2 linked regions of the Pedobacter sp. W3I1 genome follow. The protein of the gene in region 1 interacts with the protein of each later gene in a pairwise test. Links are inferred from orthologs where the notes say so. Each region holds a gene or a part of one and is shown on either strand. Other genes may lie near its edges. The genes, in order: ruvA and ruvC.

The links.
Region 2: the proteins of ruvA (region 1) and ruvC interact in binary tests that used the Escherichia coli proteins (3 or more experiments, as listed by UniProt). The link is inferred for Pedobacter sp. W3I1 from one-to-one orthologs.

The regions. Positions count from the first base shown.
Region 1 is NZ_JAUSXN010000001.1:780,636-797,061, reverse strand. What follows is about bases 3,806-6,724. They hold ruvA (Holliday junction branch migration protein RuvA), read right to left. Parts: upstream 5,598-6,724; coding sequence 5,013-5,597; downstream 3,806-5,012. Other genes in these bases: QF042_RS03455 (NADP-dependent malic enzyme), read right to left, coding at 5,604-6,724; sprA (cell surface protein SprA), read right to left, coding at 3,806-5,000. Outside these bases: more of sprA, read right to left, coding at 1-3,805; more of QF042_RS03455, read right to left, coding at 6,725-7,919; QF042_RS03450 (lytic transglycosylase domain-containing protein), read right to left, coding at 8,111-9,514; Asp-tRNA(Asn)/Glu-tRNA(Gln) amidotransferase subunit GatA, read right to left, coding at 9,722-11,140; QF042_RS03440 (twin-arginine translocase TatA/TatE family subunit), read right to left, coding at 11,159-11,359; QF042_RS03435 (twin-arginine translocase TatA/TatE family subunit), read right to left, coding at 11,370-11,729; QF042_RS03430 (murein hydrolase activator EnvC), read right to left, coding at 11,777-13,072; QF042_RS03425 (DUF4292 domain-containing protein), read right to left, coding at 13,258-14,049; QF042_RS03420 (tetratricopeptide repeat protein), read right to left, coding at 14,027-15,724; dut (dUTP diphosphatase), read right to left, coding at 15,779-16,210; QF042_RS03410 (oligosaccharide flippase family protein), read right to left, coding at 16,316-16,426. UniProt on the Escherichia coli protein: The RuvA-RuvB-RuvC complex processes Holliday junction (HJ) DNA during genetic recombination and DNA repair.
Region 2 is NZ_JAUSXN010000001.1:1,000,807-1,017,171, reverse strand. Bases 11,963-14,820 are described here. They hold ruvC (crossover junction endodeoxyribonuclease RuvC), read left to right. Parts: upstream 11,963-13,026; coding sequence 13,027-13,614; downstream 13,615-14,820. Other genes in these bases: QF042_RS04420 (DUF4349 domain-containing protein), read right to left, coding at 14,050-14,820; QF042_RS04430 (lysylphosphatidylglycerol synthase domain-containing protein), read right to left, coding at 12,008-12,985. Also shown: QF042_RS04485 (amidohydrolase), read right to left, coding at 1-757; QF042_RS04480 (hypothetical protein), read right to left, coding at 993-1,502; pgi (glucose-6-phosphate isomerase), read left to right, coding at 1,659-3,305; QF042_RS04470 (pitrilysin family protein), read left to right, coding at 3,476-4,789; QF042_RS04465 (insulinase family protein), read left to right, coding at 4,823-6,904; QF042_RS04460 (hypothetical protein), read left to right, coding at 7,295-7,648; QF042_RS04455 (YceI family protein), read left to right, coding at 7,706-8,248; QF042_RS04450 (DUF5777 family beta-barrel protein), read left to right, coding at 8,255-9,202; QF042_RS04445 (ubiquinol-cytochrome c reductase iron-sulfur subunit), read left to right, coding at 9,237-9,689; QF042_RS04440 (ABC transporter permease), read right to left, coding at 9,752-10,894; QF042_RS04435 (glycosyltransferase), read right to left, coding at 10,894-11,955; more of QF042_RS04420, read right to left, coding at 14,821-14,943; QF042_RS04415 (hypothetical protein), read right to left, coding at 16,023-16,241; QF042_RS04410 (5'-nucleotidase, lipoprotein e(P4) family), read right to left, coding at 16,299-16,365.

The sequences.
Region 1 (16,426 bases):
GCAAAATTTAAAATCGAATCTTTTTGTTCTTTTGTCGATTGTTCTAAAGCATTTTTGAGCTCAATATCTGGTGTTCTGGGATTGTACTGTGGAGTAGAAACCTGCTTAGAGTAACTTACAAACATTGGGATTTTCACACCCGATTTTTGCGGCAGAAACTTACCTAATTCCATGGCAGAAGAAACATCAAGTAATACATTATCGGCACGGTTCCGCTCACTCACTTTCGAATCGATCGAACCAAAACCGATGGTAGATTTACTTCCTGAAATATTTACATCTGCAAAATCGGCCAGTTTCAAGTTCAGTCTCCCTGTAGCTGCCCAACCGCCCTTTTCATCAAATTCTGTTAACCTTAATTCGTTAAACCAAACCAGCGCATTTTTATCAAGTCCGTCATCGTTCTGTTCATCACTGGCGGCACGGAGCGGATTTTTAATACCCACCATGTACACCCTAACTTTGCTCATATCAGGTTGCCCTTTAACTACAATGGTTCTGGTTCCATCGGTATAGGTAAATGGAACATTGGTAGGCCATGGTTGTCCGTTAGCCTGTTTAGCTACATTACGGGCCAGCTTAGCATTTTGGAAAAGCGTTAAATCAATATCCATTCTATTGGCTTCCGGCCAAATGGCATCAGGATCGCTTGTACCCGGATTGGTTACCTTTAATGGAATTACATATTCATAATAATTATCCTGGTTATCAGTTCCAATTCGTAAGAATGCGGCAACATCATTATCATTTAAAATTTGATTGTTAACGGCCTCGGCATGGATAAACATTTCTAAATGTTTATAAGATCTGAAATCGCTGTAAGCTGTTTTAAATGCAGCTCTACCATAGCCATCTCTTAGCGATTTTACAATAACAGACAGCGATTGCTCATTTAAACGCGTATCGCCACGATAGTTGCTATAATCACGCTCGCGAAGAATGCCTGGAGGGGTAACGTATGGAATCGGTGAACGTTTTCCATTTTCTTCGATGTTTACCGTCGAAACTTCAATAGTAGAATTATCAGGAGTAAGTGCAGGCAGTGATGGATCGACGATTACTTGTGCAGCTTGGTTCGCAGCATTGTATTCTCTCCATTCCCCGCGGATCAATTGTAATTTCGCGAAACGCATTACAGCGGTATCAGCGAAATTGGTCATAAACATCCTGAAAAAACGGATTGATTTAAAATCCTGGATACCACCTACTTTCTCCTGGTACTGACCAATTGGGATTCTGAATTGATACCATGAAACGGCCTGGGTATTTCCATTGGCCAATTTTACCTGCGAGGTTACTTTATCGGTAATAAAATTCTGACCGACATTTAAATCGCCCGGGCGTATCGAAACTTTATACTGAAAATACTCATCGCTTTGCGTCATGTTATTATCGCGGTTGATGTCTTCTCCATCGGGTAAAGAAGTAGACGCAGAGTTTTCAAGTCCTAATTCTTCCTGTGACTGCTGTGAAGTTTTAGAGTTTCCTTCAGTTCCGTTATATTTCTCGTAACGTTTAAGAATGCCTGCATTAATCTGATCTAAAGCCGGGCCTCTGAAATAGGCATAATTATCTGATGAAGGATCGGTATCCAGTGCGGCAGAAGCCGTGGCATTTAATTGCGATTTAATCTGCGTAATTGCCGCAGCAAATTTTACTTTTTCGTCTGCATCCGATAGTCCATCCAAACCTACATCCTGTGCACGGCGTGAATTGGCATTATTATCGAAAGCCTGTACCACAGGTTGCAATTTGGGTACACGGCCCCATACGGTTTCTTCGTATTTGCTTGGGTCGTTGGTTGCCGGCAAACCATTTTCTAAGGATTTCCGACCATCTTTAAGAATATCTTCCGAAATATTTCCCAGGTTGAAATACATGTCACCACCTGCCGAATTTGGTTTATAAATAAACGGGTCCATTACCCAAAACTCAATAAAGCCCACATTTAAAGCTTCAAAATCGTTGGTTTCAATTTTTCGCTGGAAACCTCCCCAGTTATTTCTGGGCTGCAATAACGTTCCATCTGGTCTAAAATCTGTAGGCCGAAAGTTATATGGCCCCCTAACAGTTGGATAGTAAGCCACATCGAAAGTGGTAATATTTAAGGCCTGCCCGGTCGCCGTTTCTTTAAACGGAAAAACTTCTTGTTCAATTATTTCCCTCACATAGTGATTAGAAAGTTCTGCCCGGTTGTTCCTGATATTGGCAGGAGTAGTAGATGCTGCTGAATTATAAAAAGTAGGATCAATGTTATAAAATGCAATTCTAGCCCGGTTGTAACCATAAGTTAAATCGTTAGACTTATCATGCTCGGCGAAAAGCTGAGGAGTGCCCGATAGCTGCCACGCAATAGCACTTTTTAAATCGATTACTGATCTCGACGCCTCAAAATCATCTAAATAACTTACCCCGTTTTTACTGCCTGCAAAATTTAAGGCCCTTGGGTGCCCGGGAATCAATTGTGCAAACTCTCCATAAAAGGTTACACTCGAAGGTGCCTTGGTAGAAAGGAAAGGAAGTTTATCAACCAATTTTGTTAAAAACCTGGATGGCGAACTGTAGTTAATGTCTGCTCCCCAAATGGTATTCGAAATGGGTTCTTCGCCAATGTTTACCTTTTGTGTTAAAGGTTTCTCGGTTAGGTTCATGATGGTACCACCAAGGTTTAGTTTATTATTTACGCGATAATCTAAACGGGTTCCAAAAAGTGATCGCTGTTGCAGACCAAAAAGTTCATTGTTTTCTGTCGTAATCCGAATCGGTTGACCAGATACCAAAAGTGCCTGGTTGATAATACTCACCCTGCCGCCCTGATAATCAACCGTAAAATCTACTCCCTCGGTTAACGGCATCGTTCCGGCAAAAACCTTTACCGATCCTTCAGGTACATTAATGGCATTTAAGCTGAATTCAGAGGAAATATCAGACTGGTAATTTACCTTAATGGTATACCTGTTCTGGTTTTGAAATAACTGCTTGGCGATGGTTTGTGTCGAATCATAAAGCGCTGTAAAAGTATATTTATTAATCAACGCCTGTTCGCTGGGTAAAAACTTCGCAGCTAAATCTTTACCAAAAGGTTCAATTACCGGAAAGATAATCCTGCCGTTTGCAGGGTCGATGGTAATGTAGCCCGAATTGGTATTGGTAACCAATGAGGTTTGTCCGTTGCTACCTACCCCAAACATACTCGCTTGATTAGCATTGCTCGCAGTAGAGTAAGAACCAAAAGCATTGTTTGCCGCTACAAAATCGAAAATCCCGTCGGGTTTCCGCTCATTCTGTTGGTTCAAACGGTCGAATTCGGTCAAGGCAATCCACTGTTTGTTTGCCGTATTCTGTCCTTCGGTCATTACCGGGTTATCCACACCGGTTTCGTTATCAATGCGGTAAATATCAAGTTTAAAATTTTGACTGCTGATCTGATACCCTCCAATAGAGTAAATATTTTTCATCATCAAATCCCATGTCGGAAGTTGGATCTTGGTCGTTTCGTTCTTTAATAATTTAGCATAAAGTACTTTTGGATTAGCCGCATCAAAAGAAACATCGGTAGAAAACTCACCCACCTGATATTCAACGCCGTTATAAGTGTAGCGGTAGGCAACAGCTAAAACCTCATCAGCATTTAAGGGGTTGTTTAGTGATAAATAACCCAGTTGAGGCTGAAAGGTAAACTCGCGTTCGGTTAATTTTCTGGCGTAGATGAGTTTGGCAAAGTTATCAGTATTGCTGCTATTGGCAGGAGTTGTCTGGAAGAAAGAGAGTACGGCGTTAGAATTTGTTTGCCTTATAGCGCCTCCCTGATAAGCATTTAATTGCGCTATCAAATTATTCGATTGTTGCGAAAAACCCGTTGCGGTAGTTCCGGCAGGCAAGCCTGAAGTCCCGCCAGTAAGCAAAGAAGTGTTAAAAGGAACATTTTCGCCTAAATCCATCAAACCCAATACATCTCTCGAATCGGTGGTATTACCTGCCTTATTGGTAATCCAAACCTCAATTTTAGTAATCTGTATGGGTGAGGTAATAATTGGTGCGTTAGCAAGATTTTTGTTATAGTTGTTCCTAAAATATTGCGATAAAAAATAGTGTTTGTTGGCTTCGTAGCTGTCGATATTTACCGTAGTCGTATTTTGTTGTGCCCCGTTGGTAATCCTAATTTCTCTCGATTCGGACTTTTGCTGGGTGTAAACACTGGTTACATTTAAGCGGCCAAATTTCAATTGTGTTTTAATACCGAAGAGTGCCTGTGTTCCGGTAATTAATGAAGTATTTAAAGGCAGGCTTACGTTACCCGCTTCAATTTTTTGGATAATATCATCAGGTCCGCCGGTATAATCGAGTTTAATCTGGTTTTCGAAATCAAACTGGGCTTCGGTATTGTAATTGCTTTTGATTTTTAGTTTGGTTCCAATATTACCAACCAGATCCATTTGTATCCTTTGGTTAAAATCGAAATTGGTCTGTACCCTTTGTCTTTCGTTAAAAAGCGGGTTTTCATTCTTGTTTACACGTCCTAAAAAGGTAAGTTCAGCCTCTCCGCGGGGCTGGATATCGATAGTTGTTCCGCCGAATAATTTTTCGAAAGCCTTACTGTTTACCTGAATCTGAGGGATTATACCAGTGCTTCTATAATCACTTACCTCTGCATTTGAAATGCTGCGCCAGTTGCCGCGTTTTATCTCACTGTTCACCAATCGCTGGTATTCATCGATGGTTAAATATTGGGTATTTAAAACAAATTTTTCACCAATCAATTCCTTCACCACATAACGTTTGTTCTTAGCATCGTATTCTACAACGCGCTTTAAATTGCTAGGTGCCGGATAAAACGGATTAACGGCCGGACTAAGTCCTAAGCGTTCTTTCTCGCGTAAACCAAAGTTATTTTTTGGGGCAATCGTATCCGTTTTGCTTGGAACAACTTGAGAGAAGGCGTTTTGAGAAGCAATTAAGAAAAGAGGGATGAGAAACAGAAATGTAGATATTCTCTTCAAAGGCGGTAGGGTCTATAAAGTTTTTAAAGCTTGTTTAATTAGTTGCTCTACCGAAAGTGTCCCCTCTGTCACTTTTAAAATCTGGTCTATAGTTTTTTCGGCGGTTTGTTTGGCGAATCCGAGCATTACTAATGCTGATAACGCTTCATCTTTAACAGTATTGTGTTGAGGCATAGAAATTAACGAGTCTGCCCCTTCTTTTTTTAGCTTATCCTGTAGTTCTAAAACCAGGCGTTGTGCTGTTTTAGCTCCTAAGCCCTTAATTCTTTGAATTAGTGGCAAATCTGCTTTAACAATTGCGGTCTGTATTTCAACGGGTGTGATAGATGATAAAATCATTCTACCCGTATTTGGTCCAATTCCCGATACCGATATCAGGTGTAAAAATAAACGGCGTTCGCCTTCTTCGGCGAAGCCGTATAATGTATGTGCATCTTCTTTTACATGCAGCCAGGTGTATAGTTTACACCTTTCTGCATCGCCTAAAGCGCTGTATGTGTTTAAAGAAATGTTTATATGATAGCCTATACCTCCGGCTTCAACCACAACATATGCCGGGTTTTTGAATGTCAATTTACCATCAATATAGGCGTACATGTAATTCTACTTTTTAGTTGTTTTTCCAAATATACCTTTTCGTTTCGATGTTGCAATTTCTTCTTTTGCTTGCACATCTACAACAGCAATGGTAACCATATTGACAATTTCGCGTACTGAACTGCCTAATTGAACAATATGAACAGGTTTATTCAGTCCAAGCAGGATCGGACCCACCGCTTCGGCGCCGCCTAACTCTTGTAACAATTTGTATGCAATGTTTCCTGACTCCAGATTTGGAAACACTAAAGTGTTAGCCGGAGCATCTGCCAGAGTACTAAATGGAAAATTATCTTTTAATAATTCGTTGTTAATGGCAAAGTTTCCTTGCATCTCTCCATCTACAATTACCTCTGGATGATTTTTATGCAGGAGTTTAACTGTTTCCCTTACTTTATTTGGTGTTACCCCATCGTTTGAACCAAAGTTTGAATACGATAATAAAGCGATACGGGGCTTGATGTTAAACTGTTTAACAGATTTATCAAGCAATAAAGTAATATCTACCAGCTCTTCTGCCGTTGGATCTACATTTACAGTGGTATCACCGAAGAAAACAGGACCTTTTTTGGTCATCATCATGTACATACCAGCAACACGTTTTACGCTTGGGTCAACTCCAATTACGTGCAAAGCAGGCTTAATGGTAGATCCGTAATTTTTGGTCAGACCCGAAATCATGGCATCTGCTTCGCCAAACTCAACCATCGATGCACCATAATAGTTACGGTCTCTCAATAATTTAGTGGCATCATTTAAAGAAACCCCTTTACGCTGACGTTTTTGATAAAGCGCCTCGGCGTATTGTTTGGTTTTATCAGGGTTTTGCATCTGATCAATAATCTCAACACCCTCTAACTCTAAACCGTGCTCATCAATAATCGCCTGTATTTTTTCTTTATTTCCTAAAAGGATTGGAATGGCGATATTCTCGTCTTTAACAATCTGTGCTGCCTTTAAAATTTTGTAATTATCGGCTTCGGCAAATACAACTCTTTTTGGATCCGTTTTAGCTTTGGTAGTAATGGCACGCATAATGGCATCATCCAAACCTAAACGTTTTCTCAGTTCTTCGCTGTAGGCATCCCAATCGGTAATAATTTTACGGGCGACACCACTTTCAATTGCTGCTTTCGCAACCGCGATAGAAACTTCTGTAATTAACCTAAAATCTACAGGTTTTGGAATAATATATTCTTTACCGAATTTAAGGTTACGGGCATTGTAAGCTAAATTTACAGCCTCCGGAACTGATTTTTTAGCTAATTCTGCGATGGCTTTAACGGCAGCGATTTTCATCGGCTCATTAATACTTGTTGCACGAACGTCAAGCGCACCACGGAAAATATAAGGGAAACCTAAAACGTTGTTCACCTGGTTCGGATAATCAGAACGGCCTGTGGCCATAATAATATCTTTACGGGTTTTAATCGCCAGTTCGTAGGCAATCTCCGGATTCGGGTTGGCCATTGCAAAAACGATAGGGTTTTTCGCCATCGAAATCAGCATTTCTGCTGTAACGCAATCTGCAGATGAAAGACCGATAAACACATCAGAATCTTTCATGGCTTCGGCTAAAGTGTTGATTTTTCTATCGGTAGCAAATTCAGCTTTAATCTCATCAAGTACCTCACGGTCTTTACGGATCACACCAGAGCGGTCGCACATGACGATGTTCTCTTTTTTAGCGCCTAAAGAAACATAAAGTTTGGTACAAGAAATTGCAGCGGCGCCAGCACCATTAACTACAATCTTAATCTTATCCATTTTTTTCTTGAAGATCTCGCAAGCGTTCAACAATGCTGCAGCCGAAATGATCGCTGTACCATGTTGATCATCATGCATTACCGGAATGTTCATTTCTTCCTTTAAGCGACGCTCAATTTCGAAACATTCTGGCGCTTTAATATCTTCTAAGTTAACCCCACCAAATGTTGGCTCTAAAGCCTTCACGATTTTTACAAAATCATCAACATTTTTGGTATCTAACTCTAAATCGAATACATCAATATCAGCAAAGATCTTGAAAAGTAAACCTTTTCCTTCCATTACTGGCTTTCCGGCTTCAGGGCCGATATCGCCTAAACCTAAAACGGCTGTACCGTTACTGATTACCGCTACAAGGTTGCCCTTTGCGGTATATTTATAAACATCTTCTTTATTTTCTGCGATCTTCAAACACGGCTCTGCAACGCCAGGGGAATACGCTAAAGTTAAATCTCTTTGCGATGTTGTAGGTTTTGTGGGTACTACTTGTATCTTTCCTGGACGGCCTTGCGAGTGGTAATCAAGCGCATCTTGCTTTCTAGTGGTCTTACTCATTACGTAACTTATTAGTGACGGGGGCAAAGGTACAATTCTTTTTATGAGGCATAAAATAAAAAGCCCTTCAAAAAAAGTTAAATAAGACGTGACATTAAGCTGCTTGTTTCACTTAGTGTATTAAACCAGGCGTTACGATACTATCTCAAATACCTGATCAATAAATAAACACTATTGTGTTGGTTAAAGTATTAGCTTTTGCTTATTTTCAGGATCATCCCTACTTGCAAACCTGCTTTTGATAAACGGTTGTCCCTTCTGATACTTTGAACGGTTGCACCGTCAAACTTCTCTGCAATTTCAGACAAGGTATCGCCCGTTTTAACTTTGTAACTTAAAAACGATGATGGTGCTTTTAGTGGTGTTCGGTTTTTGGCATAGATCTTTAATCTTTGTCCTGGCACCAGGGTTTTGCTTTTTAAACCGTTCCAAACCCTTAAATCTTGTACTTCTACCCCATATTTATCGGCCACAGTTGTTAAGCTTTGTCCTGAGGTAACTTTATGATAAACTACAGCAGATGTAGCTATACTTTTAGTTTTTTTCTTTCTTAAATCTCTTATATCATCAGTATTGGCGGCTACCACTTTCATGCTCACATCAACTTCCTGATTATTTAACACGTCGTAAATACCTGCGTAATCAATATCCCTCAACTTAGGCATCACTATGCGCTTGGGTTCATCATCAGTACCGTTCACGATCTTTTTCTTGTACGATGGGTTTAAAGCCATAATGGCTGCTTCATCAACATTTAACACTTTTGCAAGTGTAGATAGCGAAACATAACGGGTGGTTTGAACGATATCGGTTTTTAAGAACATGCTCGAGGCTTGTGCCGTAATCTGATGTTTACCAGAATAATTCATGACATAAACTGCAGCAATATATGCGGGCACATAATTTCTGGTTTCCTTTGGTAAAAATTGTCTGATTACCCAAAAATCCCTGGATCCAGCTTTGTCAATAGCCCGGTTAACATTTCCTTTTCCACAGTTATAGGCAGCAATAGCCAACAACCAATCGCCAAGCTCTTCAAAAGCATCCCTAAAATAGGCTGCCGCAGCGTAACTGGCCTGGATTGGATCTTTACGTTCATCCACAAAGTTATCCATCTTTAGGCCATAGGCCTTGCCAGTGCCGAACATAAACTGCCAGATACCGGTTGCGCCTACTCTTGAAATGGCATGCGGATTCATCTGTGATTCGACGATAGTTAAATATTTTATTTCCTGCGGGATGTTATAATCTTTTAAGGCTTTATCAAAAATCGGGAAGTAATAGCTCGATAAACCGATCATTTTCCCGAACATATCTTTACGCTTGGTATAAATATCGATATACTGCTGCACGTACTCGTTGTAAGGAAGGGGCACCGTTTTCGCGATTGAATCCAGCCTGAGTTTATAGATAAAGTTCTGACCCATGGTTAATGGGTTTTCTGAAACAACCGGTACAGCTACGGTATCGGTATTGATAAAGATGTTGTTGTGAATCTTCGGGAGACTATCCAGTTTGAGTGTTTGTTGCGCGGAAGAGGAAGAAACGTATCCTAAGCATGCACAAATTGAAGCAAAAAGTATTTTTTTAATCATGGGCTATTGGTTTAAATTTTCATCAACCGAGGTTTGTGTCCTCACAAACCTTATACAGATTCCTTTTTCTTTCCATAATAAGGAAAAGAGAAGAACCTGCGAACCTCCTAGACGATGCCTAGAAAACAGCTAATGAAATGCCATTGCCATACTTAAATATAATGCTTTTGCATTAAGATTGCTTCGTACCTCGCAATGACAATAAAACTATGATAAAAATGCCTGAGAAAAAGCCAGAAGCTTATCTTCCTCAAAATGTTTGGCTGTAAATTGTATACTTAACGGTAAACCTGCTGCATTATTGCCTATTGGCAAAGCAATAGCCGGATTTCCACTTAAAGAAGGTAACACGGTAAAAATATCGGCCATATACATCACAATAGCATCCTGAACATTATCGCCAATTTTAAAAGCGGCTGTTGGCGCCACGGGAGAAAGAATTAAATCATAATCCTGAAACAAAACATCCATTTTTTCCCTGATCAACCGACGAACTTGCTGTGCTTTTTGATAATAAGCATCGTAATATCCTGCACTTAAAACAAAAGTACCTAAAAGAATGCGCCGCTTTACTTCTTCGCCAAAACCTTCGGCGCGTGATAATTTATAAAGTTCATTTAGCGATTTCGCTTCCGTATTACGATGTCCGTAATGAACGCCATCATAACGCGAAAGATTTGAAGAGGCTTCGGCGGTTGTTAAGATATAATACGCCGGAACCAGGTAATCCAACAGATCAAAAGAAACATATTCAACAGTATGTCCATCAGCCTTGAGCTGCTCGATTGATTTTAAAATAGCCGACTTGATTTCGGGATCGAGGGCTTCGCTCTCAATCGTTTCTTTTAATACCGCTATTTTTTGTTTTTTATGTTCATTCAAATGAGCAGGGTAATCGGGCACTGCAACAGGAGAAACGGTAGAATCGTAATCATCGGTACCAGCTAAAACCTGTAAAAGCAAGGCAGCATCTTCTATTGAAGATGTAATGGGGCCAACCTGATCGAAAGAGGAAGCATAGGCAATAACCCCATACCTTGAAATACGTCCATAAGTAGGTTTAAGCCCAATCTGGCCGCAAAATGCAGCTGGCTGTCTTACCGAGCCACCGGTATCGGTACCCAGGGCAGATAAACACATATCGGCCTGAACGGCAACAGCTGAACCTCCAGAAGATCCGCCAGGAACAAGGTCGGGATTTGCCGCATTTTTAGCAGCCCCATAGTATGAAGTTTCATTAGAGCCGCCCATAGCAAACTCATCACAGTTTAAACGGCCGATAATAACGGCATCTTCCTGTAACAAACGTTGCACAACTGTAGAAGAATAGGGAGATACAAAGCCTTCGAGCATTTTTGATGATGCAGTAACGACATGGCCTTCATAACAGATATTATCTTTAATACCAATTACCATCCCTGCAAGCTTACCTTGCTTACCTTCTTCTATTTTTTGCTGTATCGCTTTTGCCTGAACTTCGGCCGATAAAAAAAACACCTCATTAAATGCATTGAGGTGTTCATTATTTTCAATTTGCTTAAAATAATAAGCTAATAAATCGGGTAAAGTTAATTGCTTTTGCGAAATGAGTGTTTGAATCTCTTTAAGAGAGCTGTATTTCTTCAAAACTAAAAATTATTGCAATTAAACGGTTTTATCACGGTTAGACGGATCTACCTGTTCTCCATCAACGCCATCTTTACCATCTTTAAATTCTTTAACACCTTTACCTAAACCTCTCATTAGTTCAGGAATTTTTTTACCACCAAATAATAACAATACCACTACCGCAATAATGATAATTTCTGGTGTCCCAAGCATCGCTGCTATTGTTGTATTTAACATAACTTTTTGTTTAAACTTTTTCTTTGTCAGTTATAATTTTTTCGTCAGTAGGCTTGGCCAGATCAATATTTGGTGCACTTGCCTCTATTTTTTCATCAACCGGTGATTCTTCCGTTGGATGATGGCGCTGACTATGGTTTACCGCTGTTTCTTCTGCTTCTTCTTTATCTAAATCCATGGCATTGATATTCCGATGGATTTCACGCTTAACACCATCAGAGGCATCTTTAAATTCTCTGATCCCCTTCCCTAGTCCTCTGGCAAGCTCAGGTAATTTTTTACCTCCGAACAACAATAGAACTACTACTAAAATGAGCACGATCTCTGATCCACCCATATTTAAAAACTCTAATAACGTGCCTTGATACATCACTAATATAATTTATACAAATATAGACATTTTAACTTGTCTTAAGTTTATTTACTAATCCAGGCTTCAGGGTTTAAAGCGGCCTGTCCCCTTCTGATCTGAAACTTCAGCACAGCATCATCGCCGGTGTTGGCCACAACCCCAATGGTTTGTTTGGTATCAACAGAGTTACCTACGCTTACACTAACCGATTTTAGGTTCTGATAAACGGTAAAGTATTCACCATGATTGATCAAAACCACCGTTCTACCCATCATTACCTGAACAGCAGCAACCTTACCTGCAAATACTGCTCTAACCGCCGCCCCGTCTGTTGTAGTAATATCTACACCATCGTTGGTGTAACTTGCCTGATCTATCTTATGTAAACCAAACCTTTCGGTTATTGTTCCTGTTGCTACCGGCCAAGGTAACCTGCCTCTGTTATTTTCAAAACCGGCCGATAATCTGGCGGCCTCTGGTGTTGCAGTAAGCAATTCTCCAGTCGATTTTGCTCTGGCAGTTGGTGTAGCAGGTGCCGTTGGTACAGGTTTGTTTTCGGCCTTGGCTTTGGCTGCAGCAATCCTTGCTTCTTCAGCTGCTTTCCTTCTTGCCTCTTCGGCTGCCCTTCTTCTTGCTTCTTCAATTGCCCGCTGTATTGCAGCACTAATGGCCCTGTCTATCTGTGCCTGTTGTTTTTTACGGCTGGTAATATCTTGTTTAAACTGTTTTTCGTCCCTGCTCAGTTTTTTTAATACTACAGATTGCTCACTCTTATCCTTACCTAAACGTTCACGCTCTCTTTCCTGTTCTTTCAATAAATCACTTTTTTCTCTAAGTGTTTTATCCAGCACTTTAATTTTGCCATTCAGGTCTTGCTGTGTATTCTCAATGTATCCGGCCTGTTTTTTACGGTATTGACTAAACTGCTGTAAATACTTTATTCTTTTATATGCCTGGTTAAAATCTTTCGCCGCAAAAATGAACATCATTTTATCGTACGAATTTCTGTTGCGCTGGGCAAAGCGGATCATCCCAGCGTACTCTTTTTTAAGATCGCCTAACTGACCTTGTAATGTATGTACGGTATTTGTGTTCTGAGAGATTTGGTTATCCAGATTTTTTATTTCAGAGTTGATTGTACCAATTTTATCCTGGCGCAACCTAATCTGGGCATTTATGGTATTAATCTGCTGTATAGTAAGCTTTTTACCACTGGCAGTTTTATTCAAATTCTTTTGAAGCTGTTCGATTTCGCGTTGTATAGCTTCTTTTTTCCTTCTGAGCTGGCTTTCAGTTTGTGCAACCGCCGAAAGGGTTAACACGCTTAAAAAAAGGATAAACAGGAGTTTTTGTAGCTTCATTAAGCCAAAAGTATAAAAATTTTGTAGTAAAAAATATTAAAATCGAGATACTAAAGTCATAATTGCTTATTACAGAACTGTCTTCACTCAATCTTCATATACAACAAAGATTGCCAAGCCGCTGTACCAACTGGTACATACTCCTGGCAAATCATTTATAGAATATAATAAGGAAGTCTCTAAACTTACTTTACAACTGTAAATCTCTTTGGTACATTAAACGGAAAATCAACAGGAACATTGCCATCAATTTTCACAAACTGAAGATCAATATTTATTTTCTTTGCTTTAGACAGCGTTTTGATCTGCAATGCGCTAGGAAACAAAGATTCGTTTAATTTTTGATAGTCAGTATACGTAACTTTTAAAGCCTGACCGTTTTTAGCATCATTTAAATTGGTTTCGGATACTTTGAAAAGTGTGTTAAAAAGTAGTTTGTAATCTAACTCCGATTTATTTCCCGAAACTACCCACACACCGTTTTCCTGTTTAACATCAGATGCTGCTGTTAAAAACTCGCCCATGGCATTGCCTGTTAAAACGGCTTGCAGTGTATTAAAATTAACCTGTTTATTGGTGAAATTGTAAATATAACTAAATGGTTTTTTCAGGTATTCGTTTTTCATTCGGTTCATGATCTTGATGCTATCAGGCGTAATCAAAGCCCTTGCCACCTCTGCCATTCCACCTAAGGCTGTAATGCTTACCCAAATGGTCTCCTTGTCTTTCATTTTGAAATTCATGGTTACATCATTTGCATCGCCGGCAATATCCAAAGTTGCTTTTGCTTTTAAAGAAAGGGTATTAAATTTAAGTTGTTTGCTATTTAATAAGGTTAAGGCTTCTGCTTTCGAATTATCTGTTTTCGTTTCTGTTTTCGTAGGAGGAGCCACTACAATTTCTTTTTTAGGTTTACATGCTGAAACAAAAATTACAGCTCCTACCAGGAATACGCTATTTAAAATACTTCTTTTCATTTATCTTTTTAATTAATACTTCTGATCCGTTTCCGGCCTCTTTTGCTTTTTGCCATTGGACTAATGCAGCATCCTTTTCACCTTTCATAAAAAGTATATCGCCATATCGCTCCAGGTAAACACCATTTTTACTGCTATTGTTTTGCAAAGCCTTTTCGATCCACGTTATGGCCAGATCGTATTTTTGCTGTTTAAACAGAATAAAGGCATAGGTATCTACAATTGAGGAATTATTAGGCATTGCATTGGCCGCTGTTTCTGCATATTTCGCCGCCTTTGTTAAATCATCATTTCTTAACGCCAAATAGTAAGCATAATTATTCATGATGAGATAATTATCGGGCTCTATTGCAATGGCTTTTTCGAAAGCTGTTTTAGCCAGGGCAAAATTATTCTGATTAATGTAAATATCACCCTGTAGTGCATAAATCTGTGCCTGCAGGCTTTTATTCTCCACATCTAACTGCAGTGAAGTTTTCAAATGGTTTTGGGCTGGTTCATATTTGCCTGTTTTAAACAGGGCATATGCCATATAATAGTATAAACTGGCCTGATTGGGATAAATACTTAAAGCCTCATCGCCTACTTTTATGGCTTCCTCATAGTGCCCAAGTAGTGTTTGGATATTAATGACCTGTTCCCAAACCACATAAACCTGTTCGTTCAGTTTTAAAGCAGCTTGATATTGAACCAATGCCTCTTTTAAGTTGTTTTGCTGATAAAGTACATCGCCATAAAGGGCTAATGCTTTTGCTTCAGCCGGATTTTTTTCTGCAACCAGTTTACTGAGTTCAGTTACATTTTTGGCAACAATAGGCTGGTTAAGTTTGGGAAAAAGTGCGGCAATAATCTTCACCTTTTCAGTAAGAGGCATTTCATTGCTTTCGAAAGCCAATTTTAAGGAAGAAAATGCTGCTTCGTCATTTTTCTGCTTGCGGTAAATATCGGCCAAAGCCAGGTTTATCTCAAAATTATTCGGTTCCAGTTGCTGTGCTTTGGTTAACACCTTTAATGCTTCTGGATCATTTCCTTTTTGTAAAAGTAAACCTGCAGCATATAAATAGTTCTTTACATCGGCCTGATTACCTTCCAACAATTTAACTATATCGCTTTCCGTAGCACTTCCATTTACCTGAAAGCGTTTTCTCGCATTCACCAGGTCTCTCGATTCGCCAAATTTAACCTGAATTTCATCATAGGTCTTTTTTGCAGCATCCAGCTCATTAGCCAAAAACTGTGCATTGGCCTTATCAAAATAATAGGCATCGTTTTCGGGATCAAGACCGATCAACTGGTTGAATACTTCGATCAGCTCGGGCATTTTATTGGTACGTTTATATACCTCGCCAAGTAAGCGCCAGTACCATAAATTACCGGCGTTTAATTTAATGGCCTGCTTTATATTCTGTTCAGCTTCCGGAAGTTTATCTAAACGCAGGTTTGCATTGGCTAGCTCGAAATAGGCCGCATGGTTATTGGGGTCCAAGCCAACAATTTTATTGAAATTGGTAGAAGCAACAACATAATTTTCAGACATTTTCTCCCTTAGGCCTGCAAAAAACAGTTGCTTTACCATATTGCTGTCGCGATTGGTACTTGGCATAACCGTTCCCTGCCCAAAAGCCTGGAAGCTCACTAAAATAGCCCCGACAAGAAAATGTACTTTGTATTTCATATCATTTTATCCATCCAAAAATTAACTCCAAACTGAAAACTGCTAACTCCAAACTTATTTCCCAGTATGCCCGTAACCACCTTCTCCGCGTGCAGTTTCCCCTAATTGTTCGACGGTTTGCCAGCTTACGGTTTCGTGTTTGGCAACAACCATTTGTGCAATTCTATCGCCATTAACGATCTTAAAATTTGTATCTGATAAATTTACCAATAATACTTTTATTTCACCACGGTAATCCGCATCAATTGTACCAGGCGCATTTACAATGCTAATACCATGCTTATAGGCTAATCCGCTTCTGGGTCTGATCTGTGCTTCGTAACCAACCGGCAATTCGATAAACAAGCCTGTTGGTACCAATGAGCGTTGCAAGGGTTTCAATACCATTTCTTCTGTTATTGATGCCCTCAGATCCATACCAGCCGCATGTGCAGTTTCATATTGTGGAAGCGGATGCCCGGATGTATTGATAATTTTTATTTCCATTTTTTATAGTTGGGTGCTTTACGTTAATGGCTTATAGTTCATGGTTTGATGGCCATTGCCAATAGCTATTGACCATTAGCTATCAACTTAATACAAAATCTCTAACTAACCTCTTTTCAATATTTTCATTAAATCATTCTTTTCGAAATAAGCAATGCCTGCAACAAAAGCAATTAACATGGCATTACCAATATAAATGTTTCTATTGAATACAAA
Region 2 (16,365 bases), 210 kb from region 1 along the record:
TAATAATCTGAGCAGAAACCACCACCGGATCGATACTGCTCCATGGGTAAGCCCCATGTGCCTGTCGGCCGGTAACCGTAATCTTCATATCGTTTACAGCAGCCATTGTTCCGCCCGGGCGATAAGTTACATCGCCAACTTCGGTTTGAGAATTGATATGCAAGCCGAAAATCACATCAACTTTAGGGTTTTCGAGCACGCCCTCTTTAATCATTAAAGCAGCTCCACCTTCATCGCCGGCAGGTACGCCTTCTTCAGCGGGTTGAAATATAAATTTCACCGTCCCTTGAATATCTTTTTGCATAGAAGCCAGCACTTCTGCTACGCCCATTAAAATAGCCACATGGCTATCATGACCACAGGCATGCATTACACCTACCTCTTGTCCGTTATATTGTGTTTTCACCTTTGAGGCAAATGGAACATCTACCCGCTCTGTAACAGGCAAACCATCCATATCGGCACGCAAGGCCACTACTGGCCCGGGTTTACCTCCTTTTAGCACACCAACCACTCCAGTTTTCGCTACACCTGTTTTTACTTGTATACCTAAAGACTCCAGGTGTTTTGCAATAATGCCAGCTGTTCTTACTTCAGTATTTCCCAATTCAGGATGTTCGTGAAAATCGCGTCTCCAGGCAATTACTTTTTGTTCGATAGCATCGGCTTTTTTCGAAACCAATGGTCTTAAATCTGACTTTTGGGCAAAAGAATTTAATGCCAGTAGCGAAAAACCGATCAGGAATATTTTCTTCATATGACTATTTAGTTTAGGTGCTCTAAGCTAAACAATTTTAGGGAGAGATGGAATTTGGTCTTAGCTGAACAGATAACAACAGTATTTCTGCAAGTATCGACGCTAAGGTTTCCAAAATGGATTTTAGAGTTGTCAACTTTAATGGCAGGTTTGCTATAAAAGTTGACAGCTCTTCTTAAGTATATATTTTTACGGGTAGATCAAAAGGACATGGATCCTAAAAATCAGTAAATGCTTAATTAAACATTCCCTTCAGTTTATCCATAATACCGCCACCACCGGTTTGGCCAGGTTGCGCCGCCTGTCCACCACCGTTAAACATCCCGATTACATCACTAACATCAAATTTACCGTCATCACCTCCCAAACTTCCCAAAACATCTTTGATGTTAAAAGCACTATCGTTCGGGTCATTTGTTTTTTGGGTAAACCTGGCAATCAGGCCCGGAATAATACTTGCTGCCAAAGACTTTGCCGTATCGGCATTAATGCCCAGGTCACTTAATTTATCCATAAAACTCCCCGTAGCCTGCTCAGCAACATGAGTACCTTCTGCTTTGTTACCGTTAAATATATCGGTTAATGCACCGATATTACCTGATGATACCTGATCTTTCAGCGTATCGAAAATAGAACCAGATGCAGCTTGGATTACGGCTTCATTGTGTTCATTCGGAATAGCTGTATTGTTTACAACACTTTCCTGTACGTTTTCACGCACCATATCATTTAAATTTTCTAACATAACGTAGAATTAAAGGTTAAAATAATTGATGAACCAACAGGGACGCTGTATTAAAGTTAATGTGTTTAATCGACATTAAAAATTCTTATTGATTTAGCACATTAAAAAGACCATTTTAAATTTTTGCTTTATTACTTTTACAAAAAAACAAAGATTATGTTACCTAAAGTAAATTTCACAGAAACTGAGGCCTATAAGTATTTAGCCGATCATTTCATAGATATCAATCAAAAAAGCATTAAAGATCTTTTTGCTGATGATGCAGATCGTTTCAATAAGTTTTCTGTTTTTTTTGAGGATATTCTGCTAGATTATAGCAAGAACCGTATCAGCGATGAAACATTTGCACTATTGATTCAATTGGCTCGTGAGTGTAAATTGGATGAAGCTATAAAATCGATGTACAATGGCGATAAGATAAATGAAACGGAAGACCGTTCGGTGCTTCATATTGCCTTACGTAATTTAAGCAATGCCCCAATTTTAGTTGATGGTAAAGATGTGATGCCTGAAGTAAATGCCGTACTGGCTAAAATGGAGAAATTTAGCAACAGCATCATCAGCGGCGAATGGAAAGGTTATACCGGCAAAGCCATAACTGATGTGGTAAATATTGGTATCGGTGGGTCAGACCTCGGTCCTGTAATGGTTACCGAAGCTTTAAAGCATTATAAAAACCACTTAAATATTCACTTTGTTTCGAATATTGATGGCACACACATCGCCGAAACATTAGCAGATTTGAATGCTGAGACAACATTATTCTTAGTTGCATCGAAAACTTTTACTACACAAGAAACCATGACGAATGCACACTCTGCCCGTACATGGTTTTTAGAAAAAGGTGGTAAAGAAAGTGATATTGCCAAACACTTTGCAGCATTATCTACCAATGCTAAAGACGTTTCTGCTTTTGGTATCGATACCGAAAACATGTTTGAGTTTTGGGATTGGGTTGGCGGTCGTTACTCCTTATGGAGCGCTATCGGCTTATCCATTTCATTAAGTATAGGCTTCGATAATTTTAAACAATTGTTAGCTGGCGCCCATGCAGCTGATAACCACTTTAAAACTGCCGAGTTTGAAAGTAACCTGCCTGTAATTTTAGGTTTGTTAGGCGTTTGGTATATCAATTTCTACAATGCAGAAACACAGGTTATTTTACCTTACGACCAATATATGCACCGTTTTGCTGCTTATTTCCAACAGGGAGATATGGAAAGTAATGGTAAACATGTTGATAGAAACGGCAATGAGGTTGATTATGAAACCGGACCGATTATCTGGGGTGAGCCTGGAACAAACGGCCAGCATGCCTTTTATCAGTTAATCCACCAGGGCACCAGAATTATTCCTGCTGATTTTATTGCGCCTGCACAGAGTTTAAATCCATTAGGTGATCACCATCCTATCCTATTGTCGAACTTTTTTGCGCAAACAGAAGCTTTGATGAACGGTAAAACCGAAGAAGAAGTAACAGCTGAGTTAAGGAAGGATGGTAAATCAGATTCAGAAATCGAAAAAATTGCTCCTTTTAAAGTATTTGAAGGCAATCGCCCAACAAACTCAATATTATTGAAAAAAGTAACACCATATACTTTAGGCAGCTTAGTAGCCATTTACGAACATAAAATATTTGTTCAGGGCATTATCTGGAACATCTTTAGTTTCGATCAGTGGGGAGTAGAACTTGGTAAACAATTAGCCAAAAAGATTCTTCCGGAGCTGGCAGGCAGCGAAAAAGTTTCAAGCCATGATAGTTCTACCAATGGCTTAATTAACCAATACAAGGCCTGGAGGTAAAATATATTTCAAAAAAAAGCGGGTTTAGTGCTCGCTTTTTTTGTTTTAATCCATATTTTAGACCGTCCTTAATATCTATTTCACTCAAGTGAAACCAAATTAACTTATTTAAGAAATCGTTACTTGCTTTTACCTTTGATTTCTATTCATTAAAAACAAATTATATGCTCATGAAAAAAAGAATTCTCTTTGCTTTGGCTATTTCTGGTCTGTGCTTAAGTGCTTCTGCCCAAAAAGTACAGTTTACGGAATTCGACCTGGACAATGGTCTCCACGTCATTCTACACGAAGACAAAACCGCTCCCGTTGTTGCCGTTTCGGTAATGTACCATGTTGGCTCTAAAGACGAAGAAACCCAGCGTACAGGCTTTGCTCACTTTTTTGAACACTTATTATTCGAAGGTTCGGATAATATCAAAAAAGGTGAATTTATGAAATTAGTGAGTAGTAATGGCGGACAGAACAATGCCAATACTTCTCAAGACCGTACTTTTTACTATGAAGTTTTTCCATCAAACCAATTGGAACTGGGTTTATGGCTGGAAAGCGAAAGAATGTTACACCCGGTAATTAATGAAAGCGGTGTAAAAACACAGAATGAAGTGGTAAAGGAAGAAAAACGTTTACGCATAGACAACTCACCATATGGAAAATTTACAGAGAAAATTTTCTCTCATTTGTTTGATGGTCACCCTTACCGCTGGCAACCTATCGGCTCCATGGAGCATTTAGATGCTGCAAAATTGAGTGAGTTTATCGCTTTCTTTAAAAAGTATTACGTACCCAACAATGCAGTTCTAACCATTGCCGGCGATTTAGATGTAGACAAAACAAAAGCTTTGGTAAAATCTTACTTCGCTGAAGTGCCTAAAGGTGCACCAATTGTTCGTCAGGAATTCAAATTACCCGAAATTACCAAAGAAATCATTGATACAGCCTACGATGCCAATATTCAGATCCCAGCTATTTTTGCCGCTTACCGTGTACCAGGCATGAAGAGCAGAGAGAGCAAGGTATTAGGTATGGTTAGCTCTATTTTATCAGAAGGAGGAAGTTCGAGATTAAGCACTAAAATGGTTGATCAAAAGAAAACAGCTCTACAGGTTGCTGCTTTTAACTATTCGCTTGAAGATTACGGTGCATATATTACACTTGCACTACCCAATAAGAATACTCCGCTTAACGATTTATTAAAAGATATTGATGAAGAAGTTTTACGCCTTCAAACAGATTTAATTAGTGAAAGCGATTATAAAAAGCTACAGAACAAGTTTGAAAACAATTATGTAAGTGCAAATAGCAAAATGCTTGGTGTTGCCGAAAACTTAGCTGATGGTTATACTTTCCATGATAAGGATACAAACGACATTAACAAGGAATTAGAAGTAATCAGATCCATTACCCGCGAGGAGATCAGAGATGTTGCTAAAAAATACCTGAACAAAAACCAAAGAGTTGTATTGTATTACTTACCTAAGAAATAAGCTGATCGCTTTTTCATTTTAATTATTAAAAACATGAAGAAATTATTCATTATAGCTGCAGTTTCCTTATTGGCTCAAGGTATTTCAGCACAAACAATAGATCGAAGCCATAAACCAAAACCAGGCCCTGCACCGATTATTACTGTTGGCGATCCTGTTATTTATAAATTAGCAAATGGCATAACTGTTTTGGTGGTAGAAAACCATAAACTACCTAAAGTATCAGCAAGTTACAGTATCGATGCAGGTCCTATTACCGAAGGTGCAAAAGCAGGCGTTGTTGGGTTGATGGGCAATATGCTGAACGAAGGAACCACAACGAAGACAAAGGCACAATTTGACGAGGCCGTAGATCAGTTAGGTGCCGATGTAAGTGCTGGTTCATATGGTGGTAGTGCTTCTGCTTTAACCCGTTATTTTCCTCAGGCATTTGCTTTAATGGCCGAGAGTATCCGTAAACCTGCTTTCCCGGCAGAATCTTTCGAAAAACTAAAATCGCAAACCATCACCGGATTAAAATCCAACGAGAAAAGTGCAAAAGCCATTTCAGCGCGTGTAGTAAATGCATTGGCTTATGGCAAAAACCATCCTTATGGAGAGTTTGAAACGGAGGCTTCTATAACAGGCATCACTTTAGACGATGTAAAAGCAGCTTATAAGAAATACATTACCCCATCAAGAGGTTACTTAACTTTTGTAGGCGATATTAAACCGGAAGCGGCAAAAGCTTTGGCAGAGAAAGCCTTTGGCGATTGGAAAGGAACTGCATTAACTTTACCAGTACTTACTAAAGTTACTAATCCTGCCAAAACAGAAGTAGACATTATCAATGTAAGTAATGCAGTTCAATCTGAAATTACGGTTGTTAACTTAATCGACTTACCGATGAGCAGCCCTGATTATTTCCCGATTTTATTGGCGAACCAAATCTTAGGTGGAGGCTCTGAATCTAGATTATTTGACAACCTTCGAGAGAAACATGGCTTTACTTATGGTGCATACTCAAGCACAGGTTCTGGTCGTTTCCAATCTAAATTTTCGGCTAATGCTGCTGTTAGAAACGAGAAAGTTGATAGTGCAGTGGTCGAGTTCTTAAAAGAAATTAACACTATCCGCACGATAAAGGTTACTGCTGATGAATTACAGAATGCGAAAAATCTTTTTAACGGATCGTTTGCACTGGGCTTAGAAAATCCGGCACGTACTGCAGGCTTCGCTAGTAATATCTTAATTAATAATTTACCAAAGGATTTTTACCGCACTTATTTACAAAAGATTAATGCCGTAACTACCGATGATATTTTAAGGGTAACCAAAAAGTATTATAATCATGATAATACACGAGTAGTTATTGTGGGTAAAACTGATGCATTTGCTGTTGGTTTATTCAAAGCAGGTTTTAAACCACGGGTTTTCGACAACTATGCAAATCCGGTTCAAGAAAATGAAGTAACACTCTCTCCCCCTCCTCCCGTACCAGCACAAATTATCAGCAACTACATCAAAGCAATCGGTGGTGCAGAAGCAATTAAAAAACTTACTTCTTTACAGCAAAATGGAGAGATGGAAATGCAAGGTCAAAAATTAACGGTTACCATTAAAAACATGGCACCTAACTTAAGCAGCATGGAAATTTCTATGGGGGGCCAAACTGCAATGAAACAGGTTTACAATGGTAAAACAGGTTATGCGATGCAGATGGGGCAAAAAGCTGAATTAACTGGCGATGACCTGGCTGAAAAGAAAGATGATAAAGGTTATGGCGGTCAACTGTACTATGCAACTGATGGGACTAAAATTGAATCAGCAGGAACGGCAAAAGTTGGTACTGCTGATGCATTTAAATTAAATATCACTTCTCCTTCAGGCAAAAAGAAAACTGAATATTACGACACCAAATCAGGCTTACTTTTAAAAGACGAAAGCACCACTACCAAAGGTGGAGTTGAAATTAATCAATCTACGGAATATTCAAACTACAAAAAAGTTGGCGATGTATTATTTCCGTTTACTTTAACTCAATCGGTGGTAACCCCACAAGGTTCTCAGGAATTTTCAGTTGTAATTAAAGACATTAAAGTCAATCCGCCATTAAAAGCCGAAGATTTTAACTAGGTTTTAGCTATAATTTATCTCGAAAGCCGTTCCGATGTAAAATCGGGACGGCTTTTTTTTGTGTTTTTTTTTATTGCAGGCAACCAATGCTAAGAAAGCTACGTAACCATTAAGATTTCAACAGGAATCCGATTAAAACCCGGGCTGGACTCAAAAAACAGTGAAGATTTTTAACTAAACAGAACATAAACTTTAAACTACAGAGGCATGACAGCAAAAAAACAAGTTATCGCAATTCTATTTGCTGCATTTCTAATCATGTTATGCATATCGGTAAAAGCAAAAAACAATTCGGCCATCGCCGCAAAAATTTCAATTGCCCTGCACAGCAATCGAATATGAGGATCTAGAAATGAATCTATCACCAATTTTAATCTTAATTAAATATCTATGAAAAAACAAAATTCAATCTTTTTATTAGCCGCAATTACTGCCATGCTTTTTGCCTGCTCTAAAAAACAAGCAGAAGAATTAAAGCCTGCTGGTCCTACCCCGGTAAGCACTGCCAATGTAACCTACACAAATTTTGCCGGAGCACTGTTTCAAACCAAATGTAACAGCTGCCATGGTCCTAATGGGGGCATTAAAGTGGTATGGGCATTAAATGGCTTGGCTTCTATAAAAAATGATGCACGTGTAGCTAATTCAGTTTTGGTTACTAAAACTATGCCTAAAGGCGGGTCTTTAACCGCAAGCGAAAGAGAATTATTACAAGCTTGGGTGGATAAAGGTATGCCAGAATAAATAAGGATTAACGCCAAATCAAGAGGATTCCATTAAAAAATTTAAATAAATACACCGATGCAAAAACTACTTTTCACCTTAATAGCCTTGTTATTATGCACAGGTATAAAAGCGCAGATATGGGTAAGTAAAAATGTAACTTCTTCATTTTTCTCTTCAACACCTGTTGAAGATATCGATGCTTTGAGTAAAACAGGGGCTTCGGCCGTCAATATCAAAACCAACGACATCATTTTCAAAATCAACAATACCTCTTTTCAATTTAAGAAGAAGTTGATGCAGGAACATTTTAACGAAAACTATATTGAAAGCGATAAATACCCAACCTCAGACTTTAAAGGAAAAATTATAGAACAAATTGATTTTTCGAAACCAGGCACTTATCCAATCACCATAAAAGGGAACCTGCAAATCCATGGGGTTACCAAAGAATATCAGGTCAAAGGTTCGCTGGTGATTACAGCTGATGAGGTAAAGGCTACTTCAAACTTTAATGTAAAACTTGTCGATCATAATATTAAAGTTCCAACAATTGTTTTCAAACAAATTGCCGAAACCATACAGGTAAAAATGACGGCTACTTATCAACCTAAAAAATAAAATTTTATGAAATATCATCTGAAATCTCTTATATACCTATTTATTATTGGCTTACCAACTTTGGCTTTTGCCCAAGATTCACTTGAAAATGCGCTGAAAATGCCCATCGAAAAGAAAAATGTGCGGGCTACTTTTAAGGCCACTAAACTCATTAACATACAAACCAATGAAACCATTTACAAAAATGAGATGGATTTCAGGGTAGATCACCGGTTTGGAGATATTGCCGGATCTGGTGGCGGGATTAAGAACTTTTTTGGCCTGGATCAATCAACCGATATCCGTATTGGCTTTGAATATGGAATCAGCGACAAACTTTCTGTAGGTATAGCCAGGGCAAAGGGCGCTGGAGTAGTCACGCAATTATACGAAGGGAACTTAAAATATCGGTTGCTGGAACAAACCGATGATGAAAAAATACCCGTAGCAGTAACATTGTTTGGCAGTACAACCATTGCAGCCGTAAAAGCTTCAACCGATCCAACAACGGTGAATGCTTACAGCGAATTTCAGGACCGTTTGACCTATGTGGTGCAAGCTGTAATTGCCCGTAAATTTAATTCGAACTTCTCCATGCTGGTAATGCCATCATACATACACCGCAACTTTACTGTTTTTGGAGATCAGAACGATATGCTTGCACTGTCGGTTGGTGGGCGTATTAAGATCACTAAACGGATGGCTTTTGTTGCCGATTATACTATTCCATTCAGAGATAAAGATAAAAAAGCCTACCTCGAAAGCACATTGGGAACACAATATTACAAGACACTTGGTGCGGGACTGGAGTTTGAAACTGGTGGACACATTTTCCATCTCAACTTTACCAACGCCACGGCCATTCAGGAATCGCAATTTATTACCGATACTAATACTTCCTGGCTTAAGGGACAATACCGCTGGGGTTTTAGTATTGCCAGAAGGTTCTCCTTTGATAAGAAGAAAGCAAAATAGATCAAATTCAACCAAAAATAAAAACTAAACAATTATGGAACGTAATGAATTTATCAAATCATTGGGACTGGGTGTTGCCATGGTTTGCACCGGAGCTTGTTTTTCTGCTTGCGGTAAAAAAAGTGATTCACCAGAACCAAGCAAGCCAAATGGTGGTGGTGTTCCTTCTGGTACGACTGCAAGTGTAGATCTGGCTACGCAATTACTAAGCGTTGGCGCATCTATCACTGTAAACAGCATATTGTTGATCCGTACTGCAGCGGGGAATACCAGCACCTCATTTGTGGCTACACAAGCTGTTTGCCCACACCAGGGTGGTGCATTAAGTTTTATCCAGGCCAGCAATTACATTCAATGTGGCTTACATAGTTCGAGGTATACCACTTCGGGCAGCATTTTAGCACAACCAAATGATGGTGGCACCACCAGTGCGTTAAAAGTTTATCCGCTTACTGTTTCAGGAAATACACTGACTGCTACAGCATAATTTTTTGTTTTTAAGGGTAAAGCAGTATCGTAATTGGTGCTGCTTTTTTATTATAATAGGATTTAAACGGTCACATTCTGCCCTTTTACATCAAAGGCATCGCGTAAGCCTATGGCCAGCACATTAAAGGCATAAACAGTAAACATAATGGCTAAACCGGGCAAAATAGCCAGGTAAGCTGCGTCCATAATGATATAACCATAATGTTCTTTAATCATACTACCCCAACTGGGCATCGGTGGCTGAGCACCAAAACCTAAAAAGCTTAAGCCAGTTTCTAATAATATAGCTGAGGCAAAATTAGATGAGGCTACCACTAAAATCGGGCCTGCAATGTTCGGTAATATATGTTTGATGATGGTTCTGCTTGTACTAAACCCTAAAGCTCTTGCTGCCTCCACAAATTCGACCTCTTTTAAAGCCATTACCTGTCCACGCACTAATCTGGCAACGTCTACCCAGGTGGATAAGCCTACTGCAATAAAGATCTGCCAAAAACCCTTGCCTAAAGCAAATGATATGGCAATAACTAGCAGTAACGAAGGGAGTGACCAAACAACATTCATAAACCAGCTGATTGTGGCGTCTACACGCCCACCAAAATAGCCAGCAATGGCTCCTAAACTCACGCCAATAAAGAGGGAGATCAGAACAGCCATTAAACCTACCGATAGTGAAACACGGATGCCTAAAATTAACCGGCTTAATAAATCACGCCCGTAAATATCAGTCCCTAAAATATAAGTCTTTTTGTAGATATTATTTTTTTCGAAAAGCCCTTGTGGAGTACCTTTTTTTGAGGGCAATACGCAAGAGGGGCACAAATCCTTCAGTTCATACCTCGTTTCTTTGGCTTTTTCGTCCTCACCAATATATTCCTGTACAAAAACTAACTGATCTTTGATTTTGTACGAGGTAATCGGGATACTTTTAAAAGTTGGTGTCTGCCCGTCGAGCATCCGCCCGAAAAAGTTAAGCTTTTTTACCTTAGGGTTCCTGCTGATAATTAAAAAAGTAAATGTACTCCCGGGTTTCTTTTTGTTTAACTGAAGAATCTGAACATTCGCATTTTGAGAATCATCAGGCATAATTAAATAACCTAAAATACCCATCACCATTAAAAGTAAAATAAAAACCAATCCGCCGAAGGCGAATTTATTCCGTTTAAATTTTAACCATACTTTTTTTGATGGGCTATTATCCATTATCTAACCATTCTGCCTTTCCAATTGTATTTACCACTGTTTCCGGCAATACCGATGTATACCATATAAAGTACATGCAGCACATTTAAAACCGGTATTAAAATGAGCAAACTGCGCCTTTTTGCAAAGCCGGTTACATCCCATAAAAATAAGGTTTCTAAAACCATTTTAACCAATAATTGATAAAATGTGATCGCTAAAAACCCCGGAATAAAAAGTCCTGTGATAAAATTTGCGAGAATAGAAAGGTTAAAGATCCAAATGAGTACCCCCAACACAATAATGGCCTTATTTTTATAACGGGTACTCTTTGAGGCCCAGCGTTTGCGTTGCTGTATAAATGCGCCCAAGGTTTCTTTTGCGTGCGTGTATACAATGGCTTCTCTATTTTTGAGGAAACCAATCTGATCCGGATATTTGGCTGCAATTTTATGCAACAGTAGCTCATCATCGCCCGATGCCAGATCATCTATCCCCTGGAAGCCACCAACTTCATAAAAAGTTGTTTTTTCGTAGGCCAGATTTGCGCCATTACAGGTTGATGGCTGTTTGTTTCCAATGGTAGAAGCACCCAAGCCAATAAGATATAGAAACTCTAAGGATTGCAATCTTTCAAAGAAACTTTTCTCCTGAAAATAAGCTACGGGAGAAGAGATCATTTTATAGTTTTTCTGCTCGTATAGGTTTACAATGGTAGCCAGCCAATCGGGGCCCATCCTGCAATCCGCATCTGTAGTAATAATCAGATCACCAGAGCAGCTACCTATTGCTGTTTGGATGGCTTTCTTTTTGTATGAATTTAAGGCCCTGTCTTCATTTAGCTTAATCAGTTTCACATTCCGATCCGCATAACTCAATACAATTTCGCCGGTACGGTCGGTAGAGTGATCATCAATAATAATAATCTCTGTTAAAGCTTTAGGATATTGCTGGGCAATCAGATCATCAATCGTTTTGGTGATATTTTCTTCCTCATCCCTTGCAGCAACAATTATAGAAACCTTGGTTTGGGGATCTGATTTTTGTGGCGTAAAATAGATCAGGTTATGCCACCCTCTCATAAAATTAAGCACCAAAAAACCATAAATTAAGGTTAAAGCAGCAGATATAAGACTAATTAGATTTAAGATTTCCAAAAAAATTGAGTTTAAAAACGAAATAAGTGCCTAAGATAGCAGGAATTATAATATTTATGAGCCAAATACTTGCAGTACATGCAATAACAGCCACATGTTGATCGGTTACATGTTTAAATAGTTCAACAGCGGTAACACTTCTGATGCCAACATCAAAAAGATCTAAAGATGGCAATGCCGATTGAACCAAAAAGAGCAAACAGGTCATCATTATAATATCGGCATAATGCAAACCCGGTATTAACCAGATAAACAAAATAAAATATTGCGAGCTAAACACCAAATAACGGGCAAAACAATAAGTGATGATTTTAAACAGTTCTCTTTTTCGGTAGCGACCTAAAATGCTGTAAAACTTCTTGTATTTCCTGGTGAATTTAATAGAGAGTAAAATCCCATTTAACCACCGGATGTTAAAATAAAAGATCAGGAAAAACAGGCAGAAAAATACCGCCAGAAATACCACTGCGATAAACAGCACATGATCGATCGGGATAAAACGGTAAACAAAAAAACAAGCTGCAATAGCACCAAAAACATTCGTTAATACCAATTGGCCGATACTACCTACACTCATGGCCACAATACCAACAATTCTTCTTTTGGGTGATAGGAAAAATACCCTTCCTCCATACTCTCCTAGCCTGTTAGGCGTAAAAATAGCCAGTGTTAATCCGCAAAATACCGATTCGATAGCACGATAAAAACCAATGGACTCAATGTGGCTCATTAAGTATTTCCATTTTCCGGCCTCCAAAAACCAATTCACAAACATTAATAACACCACAATACCGATGATGGTAATAATTTCTGTTTGAGGAATATCCTGTAATAATGTACTGAAATCGTGAAGATTTTTATTCGCAACAAGCTTATGGTAAATAAACCAAAAAGCAAATATTACAATTGCAGCTTTGATGATGAATGATAATATTTTTTTGTTCTTGCCTGTCAAGATTATCTTTTTAGTTTGCAAATATGCTTAATATTGCTGTAATGTTGAACGAAAAAAAGGAACGGGTTATTATGGGCATTGATCCAGGAACGGCGGTGATGGGTTATGGCGTAATTTTAGAGAAGGGAAATAATACAGAACTGATCAGTTTAGGGGTAGTGAAAATGACCCATTTAGACGATCCTTTTCTTAAGCTTCAGCGGATTTTCGAAAAAACAGTGATTTTGATCGATCAGTATAAGCCTGATGTTCTGGCCATCGAAGCACCGTTTTATGGTAAAAATATTCAAGTATTGTTGAAACTGGGTCGCGCACAGGGCATTGCCATCGCAGCCGCGCTCTCCAGAAATATCTCGGTTACCGAATATTCTCCACGTAAGATCAAACAATCGATTACAGGCAGCGGTAATGCCACGAAAGAGCAAGTGGCGGCTATGCTGCAACGCTTATTAAATTTTAAGGAAACACCTGAGTTTTTAGACGCTACCGATGGCTTGGCTGTAGCCGTTTGTCATTCGTTCCAAAAAATTGCCACAGGTGGTAAATCTAAAACCTATTCGGGTTGGGAGTCTTTTGTAAGCGATAATAAAACTAAGGTTAAAGGTTTGGCGGTTAAGGCAAAGAAGTAGTTCTCATTTCCAAGTTCCCGTCACCCTGAATTTATTTCAGGGTCTATTTATTTATTAAATTTATATTTTAAAGTGGTCCGTGCGGACACGGACCATGGAGGGCGTTGGTGAACCACCATAATATTAGTTAGTAGATAAAAAAAGGATGTCAATCCTGGGGGGGTATTTATTGTATAAAATCAATATAATGACAGAAGAATTTAAGGTGGTAAATCGCCTCTAAGTGTCGTCATTTCGACCGTAGTGGAGAAATCTTTTAAATTTCATTTCAATAACTGGGTTCAAAGATCTCTCCATTCCGTTGCACTCCAGTCGAGATGACGCCTCTTTTATAGGAGCCTGTCAATGGTAGTGTAGTCGACGGACAACTATCTTTATTTTCAATTATAAAAACGTCTTCGACTACGCTCAGACTGACAACCGATAGAATAATTCTTATTGCCGAGCACGATCAATCATATTTTTTGTAGCCTCTTCCATTGCTAATTTATTCTTACGAACAAAATATTTTATAGTGAAGAAGATTGCAACACCAACCAATATTAACATCCACAAATTGGAAATAGCAATAATGATTTCTTTAAAGATCGTCCAGCCATTTACAATACCTAACCAAAGCCTGTTTATAAATGCCGGGCGGTAGTCGTACAAATTGTCATTGGCAACAATCATCGTTTTAACGGTATTATCCTGGTAAAAATTAAGGGTAATGGTACTGAATTTTACACGACTATCGATTTGCATATTCTCGATTTTCTTATCCACATAATCGTCTTTGATGTAAAGAGAAGATTCAACATTGGCGCTTTTTTTCGAGGCTACTTTATTGATCTTTTCAATCGCATCAACTCGATTCTGAGCTTTTAGTTTATTGGCTAAATAAGCGATACTTTGATCGTCCATTTTCATCGATTGGTGATCTACAAAGACAGCCATTTTTGCGATGGTATTGGTAAATTCGTCTAGTTTCTCTGACGGAACCCTGGCTACCAAATAACCCTGTGTACGATAGGAGGTAATTTCTTTTAATGAATCGGTAGATTGTTTAACCTTATCCGTTTCCTGGATAGAGCTTTCAATAGAAAACTCAGCCACTGTTCCGCCCTCGGCTTTAATGGTTTTGCTAAGCTGTTCTTTGGTGTTTTGAACATCTTTAACCCGAAAACGCATGTCTGCAGTTTTAATGATTTTTTCGGCTGCTGTAGTATCTGCAGATTCTTTGTTCAGCTCCTGTGTGCTGACAGCATCGGCACTTGCATACTTTTCATTTGATTTCTGGCAGCCAAAAATTGTTAAAACTATGGCTATAGCAATAATATTCCTTTTCATGATTGTGTGGTTCTAAATAAATAATCATTTTAAATATTTGCTTCAAATGGCCATAAGAAGTGTAGCGTTTTGGTTAGCTTTTAACGCTGTGTTTTATCTTAATACCATAATCGTATTTAGGTAACCCAATGTTGAGTTTGGGGCAGCGAAAGGGGAGTTTGTAGGGATTTCGCTTAAACACATTGCAGGTTTATTTTTTAAAAATAGTTGCAATTTTCAGCAATAGCCCATTAGATCTGAAACAACATTTTATTTTTTTGGAAAGCAAATCCAGAAGCGGTTGGGTTATAACAGCCCCGCCATTTGCTTTAGTCCCGACGAAAAGTCGGGAGCTGCCGCGGCTGTCGGGTTTAGGATAGAAAGGTCTGCCTAAGTAACTTAAACCTGACAGGAGCGGGCACCGAACGTAGAGAGGTAAAGCGGATGGCAGGACTTTCGGAACCGATGCCCACAGGAATCTGCTTTTCAAAAAAGAAAGCTACATTTTCAGCAAAACAGCTATTAATATCCAAACAATATTTTTATTTTTTTGGAAAGCAAATACAAAAGCGATTAGGCTGTCGGGTTTAGAATAGAAAGGTCTGCCTAAGTAACTTAAACCTGACAGGAGCGGGCACCGAACGTAGAGAGGTAAAGCGAATGGCAGGGCTTTCGGAACCGATGCCCACAGGAACCTGCTTTTCAAAAAAGAAAGCTACATTTTCAGCAAAACAGCTATTAATATCCAAACAACATTTTATTTTTTTTTGGAAAGCAAATACAGAAGCGGTTGGGTTACAACAGCCCCGCCATTTGCTTTAGTCACGACGAAAAGTCGGGAGCTGCCGCGGCTGTCGGGTTTAGGATAGAAAGGTCTGCCTAAGTAACTTAAACCTGCCAGGAGCGGGCAACAAACGTAGAGAGGTAAAGCGGATGGCAGGGCTTCGGAACCGATGCCCACAGGAAACTGCTTTCAAAAAAAAGACTCGCTAATTCTACTTAAACCTATCAGGTTTTTGAAACCTGATAGGTTTGTTTAAAAACAAAAAAGCCGATCATGAATGAATATGACCGGCTTTTATATCTTGATCGCAATTGACTTATGCGTCTAATATTTTGAATACCCCTTTAATGGCAATAATTGCACCGATGAACAAAACAATCCAGGATGCTAAAGATACTTGCCACGAATCGTAAGCGAAACGTGCGTAAGTACCCACCATGCAAACCAGTACACCAAAAATCATTAATTTATAAATTCCTGGCTGGTTAGCCGTTTTCATACTTTCTGTATTGTGCTTTAATTCGTTGTTCTCCATAATGTTTATTTTTATGATGCTGCAAAAGTAATACTTATTGCTGAATAATTATAAAACTTAGTAACTTTTTAATCGTTCAAATCTTTGTTTTGCTTTATCTTTATCACTGAGTTTTTCTCCCTGA